Linked DNA regions of Hyalangium ruber. The protein of the gene in region 1 interacts with the protein of each later gene in a pairwise test. Links are inferred from orthologs where the notes say so. Each region holds a gene or a part of one and is shown on either strand. Other genes may lie near its edges.

Region 1 (5,976 bases):
TCTACCCACCAATGTGGACCAGGACGGTCAAATATAAAAACAGGTGCCTTCCGGTCAAGGGAACATAAGGAGGGGACAGCCCCATCCCGCGCCAAAGCGGGGCCTTCCCCCTCGGCGGCGCGCTGACTTGGGGCAGTCCGCCTGCCCCGTTCCGGAGCGCTCGCTCCGGAATGGCGCGCCCGTTTCCAGTAAGTGCCTGGAAACACGTAAAGCGAGACTTGGCCGCTTCTCTGCACTGCGTTTCTCCCGGAGGGCGAACGCATGAGCGCCAACGAGAAGCAGATCCGGATGAATGGCACCACCCCCGCGGGAAATGGCACCGACACGCGCGTGCAACTGGTGAAGGTGGACGGGGGGGCGAGCGGGCAGCGCTACGACGCGGGCTGGCGGGCGGGCAAGCCCGAGGAGGACCCCGAGAAGATGAAGAAGTGGGGCCTGATCACCGCGCGGCCCAGCGAGTTCCTGATCCACATGCGACGCGGGCGGGTGCGCGAGGTGTCCGGCCAGGGCGCCAGCTGCTTCAAGCTGCCGGGCGACGCGGTGGCCATTGTCCCCACCAGCGTGCAGCGGCTGCAGTTCACCGCCGACCAGGTGACGAGCGAGAAGGTCGGCGTGCAGGTGACGGGCCTGGCGGTGTACCGGATCGTCGATCCGCTGGTGGCGTTCCGGATGCTGAACTTCTCGTTCCCCGAGCGGGCCAGCGAGAAGCTGCAGGAACTGCTGCGGGAGATGTTCGTGGGCGCCGCGCGGCGGCTGGTGGCCAACCTCTCGGTGGAGGAGTGCCTCACCCGGCGCAAGGAGGGCATCGCCGAGGAGCTGATGCGCGAAATCGCGCCGGTGGTGTCGGGCCGAGGCCGGCTGGATGACAAGACGGACTCGGGGTGGGGCGTCGTCCTCGACACCATCGAGATCCAGGACGTGCGGGTGCTCTCCTCCACCGTCTTCGAGAACATGCAGGCGCGCTACCGCCGGGAGCAGGAGCGGCAGGCTCGTGAGGCGGAGCTGGCCAAGGAGCGCTTCCTGCGGCGCGAGGAGGCGGAGGCCGAGCGTGCCATCGCCCTGACGAAGCTGGCGGCCGACGAGGAGGTGCGCCACAAGCGGCAGGAGACGGAGGAGCAGGCGCGGCTGGAGGAACTGGCCAGTGAGGAGCGCGTCTCCGGGGCACGGCTGGCGCAGGAGCGCACGCTGAAGCAGGGGGAGGCGGCCACCGAGCGCGAGGTGACGCTGGCCAAGCTGAACGCGGAGGCTGAGGTCCGCCAGCGCAAGCAGCAGGCGGATGAGGCGGCCCGACTGGAGCAACTGGCCACCGAGGCGCGTGTGGCGGAGTCCAAGCTGGCGCAGGATCGCACGCTCAAGCAGGCCCAGGCGGCGGCCGAGCGCGAGCTGGCGCTCAACAAGCTCAACGCGGACCTGGAGCTGCGCCAGCGCAAACTGGAGGCCGAGGAGAAGGGCAAGCTGGAGCAGCTCGCCGGAGAGGCGCGCCTGGCGGACGCCCGCCTGGCCCACGAGCGAGCGGTGGCCGAGGCGCAGATCGCCCACGAGCGCGCCATGGCGGGGGCCCGGGCGGAGGCCGAGCTGGACCGCATCCGCCACGAGCAGGAGGCGGCCTCGGCGCGGCACGAGGCGCAGCTCGAGGCGACGATGCAGGAGGTGGAGCGCATCAAGGCCCAGGTGCAGGTGGCCCAGGCGCGCCGGGCCATCGCCGAGGCGGAGCTGGCCATCGCCGAGCTGGAGGTGAAGAAGGAGCGCGTGGCGCAGGAGCTGGAGCTGGGCCGCGCCAAGGAGATGCGCGCCATCGAGAACACGCTGAGCCCGGAGGTCATCCAAATGACGCTGGCGCAGCAGTTGCCCCAGGTGGCCGCCGCCTTCCAACAGAAGATGGGCGAGGTTCACGTCACGGCGGTGGATGGGGCCAACCCGTTCGGATACATCGCAGCGGCTGTGGAAGGGGTGATGGGGCTCGCGCGTTCTGCGGGCCTGAAGATCCCCAACCCCGCTCAGCAGCCCCAGTAACCGGCGCCCGGTCGGGCGTATATAAAGGGAGCGGGGTGGCAACAGGAGGAAGAAGCCGTGAAGAAGGTCGGGATTCTCGCCGCGGTGTGCGGCCTTGCCGTGGCGGTCGTTCCCTGGCTCCTACCCACCGGCCCTAGCGCCGGCTTGGACGCGGCCCGGTTCCTGGAGTCTGGCAGCCTCGCCGTGGGCGCCGCGGTGGTGTTCGCCGGCGGCCTGCTCACGGCGATGACGCCGTGCGTCTACCCGCTCATCCCCATCACGGTCTCCGTCTTCGGAGCCCGGAAGGCGGAGGGGCGGGGCAAGGCGCTCATGCTCACCTCTTCGTACATCGTCGGTATGGGTGTGGTCTTCAGCGCGCTCGGGGTGCTGGCGGCGAAGACGGGGCAGGCGTTCGGGGCGATGTTGGGGCACCCGGGGGTGGTGACGGGGCTTGCGGTGTTCCTGCTGGTGCTGGCCACCTCGATGTTCGGGGCGTTCGAGCTGGCGCTGCCCGCCAGCATGCAGCAGCGGCTGACCTCGGTGGGCGGCGCGGGCCTGGCGGGCGCGTTCCTCATGGGCAGCGTCTCGGGCTTCCTGGCGGCGCCCTGCACGGGGCCGGTACTCACGGGCCTGCTGGCCTTCGTGGCGAAGACGGCGAACACGGGGCTGGGGGCGGGACTGCTCTTCATCTACGCGCTGGGCATCGGCGTGCCGTTCTTCCTCATTGGCGTGTTCACCGTGCGGCTGCCGCGAGGCGGCGTGTGGATGGAGTGGGTCAAGAGCGTGCTGGGCATCATCCTGGTGGCGCTGGCCTTCTCGTACCTGAAGGACGCGTTTCCCTGGGCGCGTGAGACGGTGAAGGGCGTGGCCTCGCAGCTGGGCAGCGTGCCGGGAGCGCTCATCGCCTCGGTGCTCGCCGTGGTGGGCGTGCTCGTGGGCGCGGTCCACCTGTCCTTCAAGGAGGGCCCGCGACAGTTCGCCTTCAAGGCGCTGGGCGTGGCGCTGGTGGTGTTCGCGCTGGTGGTGCGCGGCGGCGTGCTGGACGCGGGCGCCACGGGCCAGCTCTGGGTGAAGCTCGGCTGGGCCGAGCCGCCCAAGGCGCCCACCTTCACGTGGCACCACGTCATGCCGGCGAAGCAGGCCACGTTCTCGGCCGAGGAGTTCGAGAAGGTGCTCGCCAGCGCTCGGGCCGAGGGCCGGCCGGTGATGATCGACTTCTTCGCGGAGTGGTGCGCGGCCTGCAAGGAGCTGGACCGCGAGACGTACCCGTCGCCTGAGGTCATTGGCGAGTCGGGCCGCTTCCTGAACATCAAGATCGACGCGACGAACAGCGAGGATGCGCTCGACGTGGTGATGGAGCGCTTCGGCGTGGAGGGCCTGCCCACGGTGGCCTTCATCTCGTCCACTGGAGAGATGCTCAAGGATCCGCGCGTCACCGGCTTCCTGGAGCCGCAGCCGTTCACCGTGGAGCTCAAGAAGGTTCGCTAGGGGCGCACACCGCCGTCAGGGATGTGCGCCGGTCCCGCGTGCTGTTTCGTTACGGCGTGAGGGTGCAGGTCGCGGCTTGCGTCTGCACGTCGTTGAGGATCTCCGTCAACGCGGCCTCGAGGCTGCTGGCATCGGAGGCGGTGAAGGAGAGGCCGCCGCCCACCTGGGCTGTGTTCTCGAGCAGGTTGCTCTGGATGCCGTAGCCGATGGTGTGGATCCTCAGGCTCTGAGAGCCGGAGGTATCGAAGTCCCCAATCACGGCGGGCGTGGCTTGCTGCAGATCCTGGTTGGCCAGCAGCTTGGCCACATCGTCCAGATAGTAGTTGGGGTTGTCATCGATGTAGCTGCTGGGGCTGTTGCCCTTGTCGCGCATGTTGTAGGGCCCGCAGGGCTTCGAGTCCGAGCAGTACACGGGGCCGCCATTGAGGATGCGCAACTGGCTGACGATGGTGGCCGGGAGGCTGTCCGAGGTGGGCTCGCCGTCTGAGATGAGGATGATGGCGGAGTGCTGGCAGCCCCAGCACCAGCTGCGCCCCTGCGAGGTGAGCAGGGTGTTGCGGAACCCGCTCGGGTAGCTGTAGGCCGTCCCGAAGCCAAAGTTGTCGCGGTACACGTCGTCGCCCGAGGTGAAGTAGAAGCCTACGTTGAGCAGCGAGCGGCCCAGCGGCGTCCCGGTGGTGAAGGACAGCCCGTTGATGGAGTTGATGTAGCTGGCGCGGTTGTTGTCGAAGGCGGATGAGTCGGCGCGGATCTGCAAGCACGACGGGTTCTGCGACTGCCCCATCTGCGTGCCGAGTGTGGAGTTGGCGAAGTAGCTGAACCCGGCGCGCATGCCGCTCAAGTCCTTGATGGCCTTCTTGATCGCCGCCTTGACGGTGACGTACTTGGGTGGGTTGAAGTTGAGATAGCGGCCCCAGAAGATGAAGTTGGGGTTGGCCATGTTGCCGCTATTGGTCCCCTGGGCACCCGGCACCTTGTAGTAGCCCTTGATGTGCAGGCAGCTGAGGCACTGGGTGTAGTCAGCGGCCCCGGTGCTGGACCAGTTGGGTACCTGCGCCTCGCAGGCCTGCTCCTTCGAGGTCCACTGCGGGGTGGGGTCGGTGCTCTCACCCCAGTACATGTACCCGTAGAACTTGCTGTCCTGGAACAGGTTGGGGAAGCCCGTGTCCGAGCCCAGTCCCGTGCCCAGGTCCGGGACGGGGTAGGCCGTCTGCGAGTTCCAGCCGCGGCTGACCTGGTCCGCGTCCAGCCGTGGGTTGAAGCATCCTCCCGTGGTGGTGTCGAAGAACTCCACGTGGTTGCCGCCGGTGACTTGGGGCAGCTCCCGCATCGAGCCGGAGGTGTCGATCAGGAAGTGGATGTTGGGGGGCGCTACGGTCTGCGCGGAGGCAGCGCCCGCGGTACCGATCAGCATGAGGCCGAGACAGAGGCGAGGGGTGAAGGGACTCCAGCGCTTCATGGGGCTTCTCCTTGGATGCGGCGCGGTAGGGCGAGGAGGCCCGGGCCCTCCTCGCTTGCCCGTGCGCTCTGCAAGGGACGCCCCATCTCCGACGCGCTACCAAGTCAGCGAAAACACAGAGATGGAGGGCGGGGCGCGCAACGGGCTGCGCCTCGCAAGTTTTGCACCCCGCAAAGTTTGGAGGCTCTTCATGGACCTTCAGTGTCAGGTAGGATGAACCGCACCCTACTTACCAGGTTACATGCGCGTGGCGTGTGTGGTAGGGACGGGCCATGTTCATCTGGTTTCGCCGCCTCTTCGCGGCGCGCCCCCAGGCGCCCAGCCTTCCTGGGGAAGCACTCCCTCCGGAGGTTCCTCCCCCCTGGGCCATGACGCTGCTGGAGGCCGTCCAGAAGTCTTCGCGTGCGCAGGCCCGTTTGACGCTCCAGGTCGAGGATCTGGACCGGAAGCTGGAAGGCGGATTCGCCGAGGTGAGGAACTCGCTCTCTTCCTGGAAGAGCGCCGCGACGGGGGGAGCGCCGGATTCCAGCCTTCGCTGGGACGCGGTGTTGGATGCGCTGGATCTGCTCGACGAGGCGGCCCAGGTCGCGGACCCGGCTCTCGCGCCGGGGCTGACAGGGGTGGCGGCTCGGCTCGAGCGGTTCCTGGGGCAGTCAGGGCTGACGCGCCTGGTCCCGCTGGGGCATCCGCCCGACGGGCGTCTGTTCCGTGTCGTGGGCACTCAGCCCCACGACAGTCTCCCCGAGGGCGCCATCGCCCGCGTCGTGCGCGCGGCCGTCCTTCGAGGCGAATACCTCGTTCGTGAGGGCGAGGCCATCACCGTGAGGAAGCTGCCATGAGCCATGCATTCGGCATTGACCTGGGCACCACCAACTCGGTCATCGCCCATCTCGTCGACGGGCGCCCGGTGGCGATCCCCATCGACGGCAGCCCCATCGTCCCTTCGGTGGTGCTCTACACGGACGAGCGTGTCGTGGTGGGGCGCGAGGCGCGCAACCTCGAACTGCAACTGCCCGAGCGGTGCATTCGCTCGGTGA
Region 2 (5,978 bases), on another replicon or contig:
TGCGCCTGTACACGATGAAGGTGGGCAGCCAGGCCGTGGCCTCCGTGTACGGCATCGTCCACCGCGACACGTTCATCTACTTCCAGTCCGGCTATGACCCGGCCTGGCGCAACAAGAGCGTGGGGCTGGTGCTCGTGGGCGAGACCTTCAAGGACGCGCTCGAGGCGGGGCTCACCGAGTACGACTTCCTGCGCGGCACCGAGACGTACAAGTCCGACTGGACGACGAAGCAGCGGCGCACGGTGTCGGTGCGCGTCCACGCCTCCACGGGGGCGGGAGCGTGGTTCACCCGCCACGAGTCGGCGGCGCGCTCGGCCCGCGAGGTGCTCAAGCGCGTGCTGCCGGAGGACACGGTGGAGCGCATCCGCCGGCTGCGGCGGCGCCGGGCCGCCGTGTAGGGCTCAGGGCTGCTGGCCGGCGACTTCCTGGCGGAGCTGCGCGATGGCGGCCTCGAGCTGCGGCGGCTGCATGTTGCGCGGCACCTCCACGGCGAAGCGCTCGAAGTACGCCAGCGCCTTGGCCCGGTTGCCGGACTGGATGTGGATGAAGCCCAGGAACAGCAGGGCCTCCTGGGCGCCGGGGTAGGTGTCCGCCAGCGTCTCCAGCTCCTGCTCCGCGCCCGGCACATCGCCGCGAATGGCGCGCAGCACGCCGCGGTGGACCCGCGACTCGATGTGGAACGGATCCAGGGCGAGCGTCCGGTTCGTCAGCCGCTCGGCCTCCTCGGGGCTCTGGCGCCGGATCATCTCGTGCGCCACCAGCGCCGCGGACTCCAGATCGTTCGGGTTGGCCTTCAGGCGCTCCTGGGCCTCGGCGAGCTCCTGGTCCTCCTGGCTCATGCCCTGCGGCTGGCCCGGGGCGCCCTCGGCACCCGGAGGCACCCGGCCCGTGGCCTCCATGCCCTCGTCGCGCGGGCGCTGCTCGGAGACGAGCAGATAGCCCAGGGCCCCGAAGAACGTGACGATGGCCGCGCCCCACAGCGCGCCCATGAGCTGCGGGTGGGTCGCGGCGAAGCCCGTGGGCGCCGGGGCCGTGGGGGCGGGCGCCGTGGAGCCGGAAGTCCCCGGAGCGGGGCTCTTGCGCTGCTTCACGTACTCATCCCGGGCGCGCAGGGCGGCGGCGGCCTCGAGCTCCAGCCGGGACTTCTCGGCGGCGAACTGCTCGGGGGAGAGGTTGTGCTTGTCGGCCACCAGCTCCTTGAGCTGCTCGATGAGCGACTGCGCGCGCCGGTCCAGGTCGTCCAGCACGCCGTCGCGCTGCGCCTCGGGCGCGGGGGCGGCGCGGTTCTTTCCCCGCTGCAGCAGCAGGTAGGCGACTCCGCAGAGCAGGGAGATCGCCAGGGCGATGAGTCCCGGCCACCAGTTGGTCGGCTGCGTCATTGATCCAGCTCCCGGCGAATGGCCTGCAGGTACGGGTCCTCCGCCTCGGCGGACGCGGGCGGTGTGGCGGCAGGCGTGGCCTGGGCGGAGGCGGGCGCCGGCTCACGTTTGACCTGCTTCAGGATGATGAGGAGTCCGCCCACGAGGAGGAGGAGGGGGCCCGCCCAGACGAGCCAGTTGAAACCCTCCTTGGTGGGCTCCAGCAGCACCCACTCTCCGTAGCGCTCCACGAAGTACGTGATGATCTCCTCGTCACTCTTCCCCTCGGCGACGAGCTCGCGCACGGTGTCGAGCTGGGCGCGGGCCATGGAGGCCGGGCTGTCGGCGATGGAGACGCCCTGGCACACGGCGCAGCGCAGCTCCTTGCCGAGCTTCTGGACGCGCGCCTCCAGGACGGGGTCCGCGAGAGGATCGCTCCCGGCCTGCTGGGGAGCGAACTGGCCGGTGACGAGACCGGCGGCGAGAGCGAGGGAGAGGAGGGCGGCAGTCATACGGGGTACCCGGGCGCGGATTACCTAGCGCCGCGGCGCAGTGTTGCACAGCGAAACCTTCAGGAGTGGACCGGCCTGCCCAGCGTGCCCCCCGCCCGCCAGGCTGGGAGAGGAGCGCGAAGGAGCCTCCGGCGCCAAGGACTCAGCCCGGCATGTCCTCGTCGTTCGGGTTGGTCGGAGGGCCATAGTCGTCCTCCGTGGGGTAGTCGTCCTCGGGGGGATAGTCCTCGGCGTAGGCGGGGGCGGGCTCGTCGCGCCCCAGGGCCGTCATGACCGCCATGAGGCCCACGGGGATGAGCCCCGCCAGGAACATGATGGGCCCCACCTTCAGACGCATGTTCATCAGCACCCAGGCCAGGGCGATGACCGTGAGCCCCGCGGGCACGAAGCGCAGCCACTCGGGACGGTCCTCCTCGGGCCGCAGCATGGTGATGACCAGCACCGCCAGCAGCGCGAGCTGAATCGTGGACGCCACCGGCCGGCTGGCGCCCGTGGTGTGGACGTCCTCCAAGCCGCTGTAGACCACGTCCCCGAAGGGCCGGGGCGAGGTGTCCACGCGCCCCGCGATGGAGGAGGCAGCGGCGCCTGCGCGGCCGAAGTCGATGTTGATCCACGGGAAGAGGAGCGCCAGCATGCACACCGCCACACCGGCCAGCGCCAGCACCCGAGGCACGCGCAGCAGTGAGCGCGGATCGAAGCGCTGGGCATAGCCCTGGGGCCCCAGGAACACCTTGCGCCACTGGTCCCGGGCCAGCAGCACCGTGCCGCCGATCCACAGCAACGGCTGGACGCTGAACTCCAGCATGGGCAGGCACAGCCCCACCGACAGCGCCGTGTACAGCGCCGGCACCAGGGGAGGGTGGAGCGACTCAGGGATCCACGCCATCGCCGTCTCGCCGGCGGCGCGCAGCTCCCGCGCCACCACGAGGATGCTGCCCAGCAGCATCGCGAAGGACCAGAACGGACCCACGCCGGCCAGGGCGGGGATGATGGAGAGCCCCAGCGCCACCAACTGCAGCGCGATGCCCAGCACCGTGGGCGAGTGCCCCGGCACATGCGCCAGCCACTTGGGCCCGTGGTAGGGCGGCTTCTTCGGCTCGTCCGAGAACGGGTCCTCGGTGCCTTCGCCCCCTTCGCCCACGGCGGCGATCATCCCCGTGGGAGGCTTGTACTCGGGCATCCGCCCGCCACAGTTCTCGCAGTAGCGCAGCCGCGGCTCCGCGGCGACCTCGCCGCAGTCCGGGCACTTGGGCAGGGGCGGGGCAACAACGCTTCGGGGAACCTTGGGGGGCACGGGCCTGGCTCCTTACCGCTTCACGGCCGGGCCGTCGGCGGGGAGCCCCCACCGGTGGTCAGCAGGCGGATACGGTCGGCGAGCGTCTGAGGATCGATGGGCCCCACGTGCTTGCCCAGGGCGTTGCCCCGGGAGTCCTTGCCCGGGAGGATGACCCCGTTGGTGTCGATGAAGTACGTCTCCGGCACGCCGGCCACGCCGTAGTCCACCGCCACGCGCGAGCGCGGATCCACCAGCTGCGGGAAGCTGGCGCCCATCTGCTGGAGGAACTGCACCGCGTTCTCCTCGGAGTCCTCGAAGACGATGCCGAGGAACTGCACCTGGTCGCCGAACTTGTCCTGGCCCCACTCGAGCACCGGGTGCTCCTGCCGGCAGGGTCCGCACCACGAGGCCCAGAAGTTGATGACCACCGGGCGACCGCGGAACTCGTCCAGCGTCACCTTCTTGCCGCTGTCCATGGCCCGCAGGGTGAAGGCCGGCGCCGGCTTGCCCGCCATCATGAAGGGCACCTCGTGCGGGTTTCGCCCGAAGCCCATCAGCAGCACGACGAGCAGCGCCGCGGCGAGCACGACGGCGGCAATGGTGATTCCCCACTTCATGCGGCACCCCGGTTCATGTCACTGCCGGCCACGGGAGGCGCCGAGGCGCCCGCATCCGGAGCGTTGGCCGACACCGCCACGCGCCGCCGGGACGGCCAGATCGCGATCAGCGATCCCAGCACCAGGATGGGGATGCTCCACCAGATCCACCCCACCAGCGGGAAGACCCATACGTTGAGGCTCGCCGTGCCGTTCTCCGGAGAGATGGCCATCAGCGACATATAGAGGTCCTCCTTCGGCGACTCGCGCACCGCGGGCGTGCCGATGGGGTCCGTGCTGCGCTCGTAGTAGTTCAGCCGGGGCATGAACTCGCTCACCTTGCCGCCGGGCGTCGTGACTTCCACCTGCGCGGCGATGAAGGTGCGGTGCGGCTCCTGGCCTTCCTTCACGCCCAGGAACTTCATCTGGTAGCCGTCCAGCTTGAGCACCTCGCCCATGCGCAGCGTGCCGGAGGTGTGCTTCACGTACGCGGAGGAAGCCGCCACCGCCACGATGATGATGATGATGCCCAGGTGGACGACGTAGCCACCGAAGCGCCGGCGAGCCTTGGAGGCGCTCTGCAGCACGGCGGTGACGAGCCCCTCCTTGCGCTCGCTCATGCGCACGCGCACCGGCGCCACCAGCTCGCGCAGCGTAATCACGGTGACGAAGCCGGCCAGCCCGAAGGTGAGCAGCGGGTACACGCCGCGCATGCCCGACGCATAGCAGGCGATCGCCACCACCAGCCCCACGGCGGCGGGGATGATGAACTGGCGCCGCACGGCCGCCTTGTCCGGAGTACCCCAGGGCAGCATGGGGCCCACGCCCATGAGGAAGAGCACGGCGATGCCGCCGGGCACCGCCATCTTGTTGAAGTACGGCTCGCCCACGCTGACCCGTACCCCGCGCACCGCCTCGGAGATGAGCGGGTACACCGTGCCCAGGAGCACCGTGAAGGTGATGGCCACGAACACCAGGTTGTTGATCAGGATGCTCGTCTCGCGCGACAGCGGCGAGGTGATGCGGCCCTCGGGCACCAGCAGGTGCCCGCGCGTGGCCATCAGCACGATGGAGCCCACGATGAGGAACGCGAGGAAGGCCAGGAACGTGGGGCCGATGTCCGACTGGGTGAAGGAGTGGACCGAGTTGAAGATGCCCGAGCGCGTCATGAACGTGCCCAGGATGGTGAGGATGAAGCTGGCCAGGGCCAGGCTCATGGTCCACAGCTTGAGCATCCGCTTGCGCTCCTGGACCATGGTGGAGTGCATGAAGGCGGTGGCCGTCAGCCACGGCAGGAACGAGGCGTTCTCCACCGGATCCCACGCCCAGTAGCCGCCCCAGCCCAGCACCGCGTACGCCCACCACGAGCCGAGGATGATTCCCACGGACAGGAACATCCACGCCAGCAGCGTCCAGCGCCGCAGGGGCGCCATCCACGCGTCGCCAATCTCCCCGCGCAGCAGCGCCGCCACGGCCAGGCCGAAGGGCACCGTCATGCCCACGTAGCCCAGGTAGAGCATGGGCGGGTGGATGACCATGAGGATGTGGTTCTGCAGCAGCGGGTTGGGACCCGGGCCGTCCGGCGGAACCACCGGCAGGGTGTGCCAGGGGTTGGCGGGACCGGCGATGAGGAAGGCGAAGAAGACGCCCACGCCCAGCATGGTGCCCAGCGCCAGCGACATGTAGCGCCGGTGCTCGTTGCGGTGCGCCAGCGCGAAGGCCAGCACGAAGGAGCCCATGATGAGGCCCCAGAAGAGGATGGAGCCCTCGAGGGCGCTCCACAGCGAGACGATCTTGAAGAGCGTCGGCGTGGCGCGGCTGCCCACCTGTGCCACGTACTTGATGCTGAAGTCGTTGCTGAGCAGCGCGTAGACCATCAGCAGGTTGGAGCCCGCCATACAGGCGAAGAAGCCCCACACCGCGCGCATCACCCAGGGGAAGCCGGCCTCACTGCGGCGCATGCCGCTGACCAGGCCCACCAGGGCTCCGAACGTGGCGCAGACCAGCGCCCCGAGCACGAGCCCGTATCCAATCGTTGCGTTCACTTCGCCCCCGTCGTCGACGCGGTGGTGGAGCCCTCGGAGACGGTCTCCTGCCACTTGCGCGGCTCTTCACCCGGCTTGGGCGCGCGGTACTCGTTGGAGTGGTTCACCATCAGCCGGTTGGAGGTGAAGACCTGCGACTGGTCGAAGGTGCCCTCCACCACCACGCCGATGCCCTCGCGGAACATCTGCGG

What was found.
Region 2: the proteins of SYV04_RS25030 (region 1) and SYV04_RS30350 interact in binary tests that used the Escherichia coli proteins (3 or more experiments, as listed by UniProt). The link is inferred for Hyalangium ruber from one-to-one orthologs.

What each region holds. Positions count from the first base shown.
Region 1 is NZ_JAXIVS010000009.1:40,951-46,926, forward strand. The notes cover bases 1,279-4,275. They hold SYV04_RS25030 (protein-disulfide reductase DsbD family protein), read left to right. Parts: upstream 1,279-2,070; coding sequence 2,071-3,480; downstream 3,481-4,275. Other genes in these bases: SYV04_RS25025 (SPFH domain-containing protein), read left to right, coding at 1,279-2,013; SYV04_RS25035 (pilus assembly protein), read right to left, coding at 3,530-4,275. Also shown: more of SYV04_RS25025, read left to right, coding at 262-1,278; more of SYV04_RS25035, read right to left, coding at 4,276-4,939; SYV04_RS25040 (hypothetical protein), read left to right, coding at 5,212-5,778; SYV04_RS25045 (Hsp70 family protein), read left to right, coding at 5,775-5,976. UniProt on the Escherichia coli protein: Required to facilitate the formation of correct disulfide bonds in some periplasmic proteins and for the assembly of the periplasmic c-type cytochromes.
Region 2 is NZ_JAXIVS010000012.1:111,216-117,193, reverse strand. What follows is about bases 1,975-4,973. They hold SYV04_RS30350 (TlpA family protein disulfide reductase), read right to left. Parts: upstream 3,764-4,973; coding sequence 3,185-3,763; downstream 1,975-3,184. Other genes in these bases: SYV04_RS30345 (heme lyase CcmF/NrfE family subunit), read right to left, coding at 3,760-4,973; SYV04_RS30355 (hypothetical protein), read right to left, coding at 2,013-3,164. Outside these bases: SYV04_RS30370 (GNAT family N-acetyltransferase), read left to right, coding at 1-398; SYV04_RS30365 (tetratricopeptide repeat protein), read right to left, coding at 402-1,379; SYV04_RS30360 (cytochrome c-type biogenesis protein), read right to left, coding at 1,376-1,870; more of SYV04_RS30345, read right to left, coding at 4,974-5,787; SYV04_RS30340 (cytochrome c maturation protein CcmE), read right to left, coding at 5,784-5,978. UniProt on the Escherichia coli protein: Involved in disulfide bond formation. Catalyzes a late, reductive step in the assembly of periplasmic c-type cytochromes, probably the reduction of disulfide bonds of the apocytochrome c to allow covalent linkage with the heme.